Regions from separate parts of the Mesorhizobium sp. B2-8-1 genome, predicted to be linked through region 2. Evidence: riboswitches for the same ligand, from Rfam matches in the RefSeq annotation. Region 2 holds a riboswitch; the other holds the start of a gene.
The links. A riboswitch is a leader RNA that binds a small molecule or an ion and turns the genes downstream of it on or off. The one in region 2 is predicted to bind thiamine pyrophosphate.

Region 1 (2,194 bases), on a different contig from region 2:
GGCCGAGATGCTCCATCAGGTAGCTGGCGCGATAAGGATCGTCGGCGGGACCGAGCCCGGCCTCGACATAGGCGCGCACGGTTGCGAACCCGTCCATGTCGGGCATTTGCGGCAGATAGCGGACGGTCGCCGATGGCTGGCGGAACACCTCGCCGTCCTGCGGCTCGATCAGGCCGGCGGCGATCTTGAGCAGCGTCGACTTGCCGGACCCGTTGCGGCCGACCAGCGCGATCTTGTCGCCTGCCGACGCAGCCAAGTCGGCGCCGTCGAGCAGGGGCGTGCCGCCGAACGTCAGTTTTATTCCGTCGAGATTGAGAAGAGGCGGCGCCATGTCAGCTTTCTGGCAAGGGATAGGGATGGGCGAGCAGCAGCGCGCGCCCCGCTCCCAGCGCGATCTCGAGCCTGCCCTTGACCTCATTAGAGATGGTCAGCGATGAGCCGAACGCGACCTTGACGCGGTCAAGCGGCCATTTCGCGCCGGCGACGGTCAGCCCGGCAAGCTCGGAAAAACCCAGGATCGAGAACAGGGTGCCGTCTGTATAGTCGAAGCGGACCGTGCCGTGCGCCAGGGGCATGCCTTCCTGCGCGCCGCTGGTCAACAGCACCTTTGTCCCGGCCCCGGCCAGCCGCAGGGCGAGCGCCATGTGCAGGAAGGCATGGTCGGCGCGCTTGCCGCCGAAGGCGCCGGCAAGCACGAGGCTGGTCGCGCCGCGCTCCAGGGCGGCCGATATCGCGAGTTCGCCATCGGTGGCGTCCTTCTCTGCCGGGAAGGTTCGGCGCGGCACGGCGGCCAACTCATCCGGCAGGCCGGCGGGCACGGAATCGAAATCGCCGACCCACAGTTCCGGCACAAGGCCGAGCGTGCTTGCATGGCCGATGCCGGCATCGGCGGCGATGACGCGGGTTCCCTCGACCTGACGGTCGAGCCGTGGCGTGCGGATGAGATCGCCGCCAAGCAGGATGGTGAATGTGCTCATATCGTGTGGCCCTTACCAGCCCGGCAGCGGAAACGGAAGGCCGGCAAACAGCCACTTGCGCGGTTCACCAGCCGGGCCTATGTGTCGAGGCGCTCTAACGGGGTGCCGGACGCGATATTTCGCGGACCGGCTGAGAGGCAGTCTCGCCAACCCGCTGAACCTGATCCGGTTTGTACCGGCGGAGGGATTAGACGTTTCGGACAGTCCGACGCCTCAATTCCTTTAACCCGAACGAAGGAGGCGCCGATGCGCACGCTTTTATACGCCCTTGTCTCTGCAATGGTCGTGGTTCTGTCCGGGCCGGCCTTAGCCAAGGACAAGCTCACCGTCTACACTTATGAGAGCTTTACCGCCGACTGGGGCCCCGGCCCGGTGGTGAAGAAGGAATTCGAGGCCGAATGCGGCTGCGATGTCGACTTCGTCTCGGTTGCCGACGGCGTCGCGCTGCTCAACCGCGTCAAGCTGGAAGGGGCCGCGACCAAGGCCGACATCGTGCTTGGCCTCGACACCAATCTCACCGCCGATGCCAAGGCCACTGGCCTGTTTGCGCCGCATGGCGCCGTGACCGGGCTCAATGTGCCGGGCGGCTGGAACGACGACATCTTTGTCCCGTACGACTATGGCTATTTCGCCGTCGTCTATGACACGCAGAAGCTGAAGACGCCGCCCAAGAGCCTGAAGGAATTGGTCGAGGGCAGTGCCGACGACAAGATCGTTATCCAGGATCCGCGCACCTCGACGCCGGGCCTCGGCCTGCTGTTGTGGGTGAAGTCGGTCTATGGCGACAAGGCGCCGGAGGCCTGGGCCAAGCTCAAGGCGAAGGTCTTGACCGTGACGCCGGGCTGGAGCGAGGCCTACGGCCTGTTCACCAAGGGCGAGGCGCCGATGGTGCTGTCCTACACGACCTCGCCCGCCTACCACATGGTTGCCGAGAACACCGAGCGCTACCAGGCCGCTTCCTTTGAGGAGGGCGAGTATCTGCAGATCGAGGTCGCCGGCATCACCACGACGGGAGCCAAAAATCCGCTGGCGGAAAAGTTCATCGCCTTCATGACCGGGCCGAAATTCCAGGATGCCATCCCCGAGACCAACTGGATGTTCCCGGCCGGCAAGACCGACAAGCCGCTCAATCCGGCCTTCGACAGACTGGTCAAACCGACCAAAACCTTGCTGTTCAGTCCCGAGGAGGTCGCGGCCAACCGCAAGGCATGGGTGGA
Region 2 (2,194 bases):
CGGCTACAGCGGCGGCGACGTGCCTGATGCCACCTACCGAAACCACGGCACCCATGCCGAAGCCATCGAGATCAATTTCGATCCCGCCAAGCTGAGCTACCGTACGCTGCTGGAGTTCTTCTTCCAGATTCATGATCCGACGACACGCAACCGCCAGGGCAACGATGTGGGGATGAGCTACCGTTCGGCGATCTACTACACCAGCGATGAGCAGAAGCGCGTCGCCGAAGACACCATCGCCGACGTCGACGCCTCGGGCCTGTGGCCCGGCAAGGTGGTCACCGAGGTGGCTCCGGCCGGCGCGTTCTGGGAAGCCGAACCCGAGCATCAGGACTATCTGCAGAAATACCCGAACGGCTACACCTGTCATTTCGTCAGGCCGGGCTGGAAGCTGCCGGTTCGCGAAAAGGCTGTTTCGTAGACGCCCCCGAACCGAGACGAAGGCCGATGGCGGTTTACGTCTCAGGCGCCTGCCTGTTCGGCGAGGGTGAAACATAAAGAGACGGAAACGCCACGGAACAGGCGCCCCGTGGCATTCTCCAGCAGTTTCGGCGAGTGGCTACTTGCCGCAATGCTTGTCGTTGACGGTCGGCGAAGCCGTGCCCGGAGCGGTGTGGCTGGCATCCGGCTGAGCACCTTGTGGGCTGGCCGGACAGTTCCGGTCCGCGTTCGAATTCATGCCGTCGGGCATGACGGTCGTGCTCCCGGTCGTGCCAGGATCCACCGTGTTCGGCGATGCCGGCGTGTTCGGGTCGACCGTGACCGACTGGCCGCTGCCGGGCCCATTATTGGCGCCGTTTCCGCCAGCACTTTGCGCCATCGCCGAAGTCGCGAGACCAATGGTAAGAGCCGAAGCTGCGAGGATTTTCATGAGCATGGTTTGTCTCCATTTCTGTGAAGTCTTCGCTCGTTTCCACGAAGTTCGTCGCGTTTGCGACTATAGGGACAACCACTCGTCGTGGCTAAGGTTCCGGACAAATTTCCCTCAAGACCGGGCCCGACGGAACCGCCCATAAATCAGGCCTGGCGCAATGCATTTCCGGCGATGGTCCTGAAAAAACAGCTTTCATAGCCGCCCGATTGGTGCTTTAACGCGTCCATCCACAGGGGTGCTCCGTACGGTCGGGGCTGAGACGGGGGCGGCAAGCCCACAGACCCTAGAAGCTGATCTGGGTAATACCAGCGGAGCGAGGCGGGCGATGTTTTCAGGCGCACAGATTTCCCTATATCCCATGTCCAGCGATTTTGTCGGCGTCATCCTTGGCGCGCTCGGGGCACTGGACCCTTATCGTGATCGACTGCGGATCGAGACCGACGATATCTCGACCTTGCTGGTCGGACCGCCCGAGGTGCTGTTTCCTGCCATGCGCGACCTGTTCGTGGCGGCAGCGCGCAGCGGCAAGCATTGCGTGCTTTCGGCCGCCATCTCGCGCGGCTGCCCGGGCGAGCCGGACGATCCGATCTGCCGCTCCGACGCGTTTGGCGGACCTGCCGGGCCGCTCGGCCCGCGCAAGGAAGCCGCTATCGCCGCCGTGCGCGGCGTGACCGCCACCGGCCAGCCGGCGGCGGCGCAGTTCTCGCTTTATGTCATGGGCACCGACGACCACATGGACGAGATCTATGGCTGCATCGACTTCCTGAAGCAGTCGGGCGTATATGAGCGCTCCAAGCATTTCTGCACAAAGTTGCGCGGCGACGCAGGCGCCATTTTTACCGCACTCAACGAGGCCTTTTGCCGCTTCGGGCCGGGTGCCGGCCACGTAACGCTCGACGTCACCGTCTCGGCCAACAGCCCCACCGCCGTCTGACGGCGCGCCCCGCGCCATCCGCTCCGGGTACCTGCGTGTCCTCCCCGTCCGCCCCTTCGCGTCCGATCGTGGACCTCATCGCCAGAACCGCTCCGGCGATGCTTTCGGTGGGGCTGCTGCTAGCCGCGTGGGAACTCTATGCGCGCTTTGGTGGCATCAAGCCGACAATCCTCCCGGCGCCATCGCGCGTCTTCGCTCAGGCAATGCTCAACCGGCACGCGCTGGCCGATAACGCCGTGCCAACCCTCCGTGCCACGCTCGCAGGCTTTGCCTGTTCGCTCGGCGGTGCCTTTGCGCTGTCGATATTGATCGACTTCTCCCAGCCATTGCGGCGCGCCCTTTTTCCGGTCTTCGTGGTCAGCCAGACCTTGCCGCTGGTGGCGATT

Region 1: another riboswitch for thiamine pyrophosphate. It lies ahead of thiB (thiamine ABC transporter substrate binding subunit); the one in region 2 lies ahead of FJ428_RS04500 (YkoF family thiamine/hydroxymethylpyrimidine-binding protein).

What each region holds. Positions count from the first base shown of each region.
Region 1 covers NZ_VFTX01000010.1:190,111-192,304, forward strand. Annotated here, with positions in the region: gene FJ428_RS23910 (ABC-F family ATP-binding cassette domain-containing protein) at 1-331, opposite strand, end outside; gene FJ428_RS23915 (thiamine diphosphokinase) at 333-977, opposite strand; TPP riboswitch at 1,066-1,181, shown strand; gene thiB (thiamine ABC transporter substrate binding subunit) at 1,224-2,194, shown strand, end outside.
Region 2 covers NZ_VFTX01000002.1:67,970-70,163, reverse strand. Annotated here, with positions in the region: gene msrA (peptide-methionine (S)-S-oxide reductase MsrA) at 1-421, shown strand, start outside; gene FJ428_RS04505 (hypothetical protein) at 560-877, opposite strand; TPP riboswitch at 1,096-1,209, shown strand; gene FJ428_RS04500 (YkoF family thiamine/hydroxymethylpyrimidine-binding protein) at 1,200-1,808, shown strand; gene FJ428_RS04495 (ABC transporter permease) at 1,907-2,194, shown strand, end outside.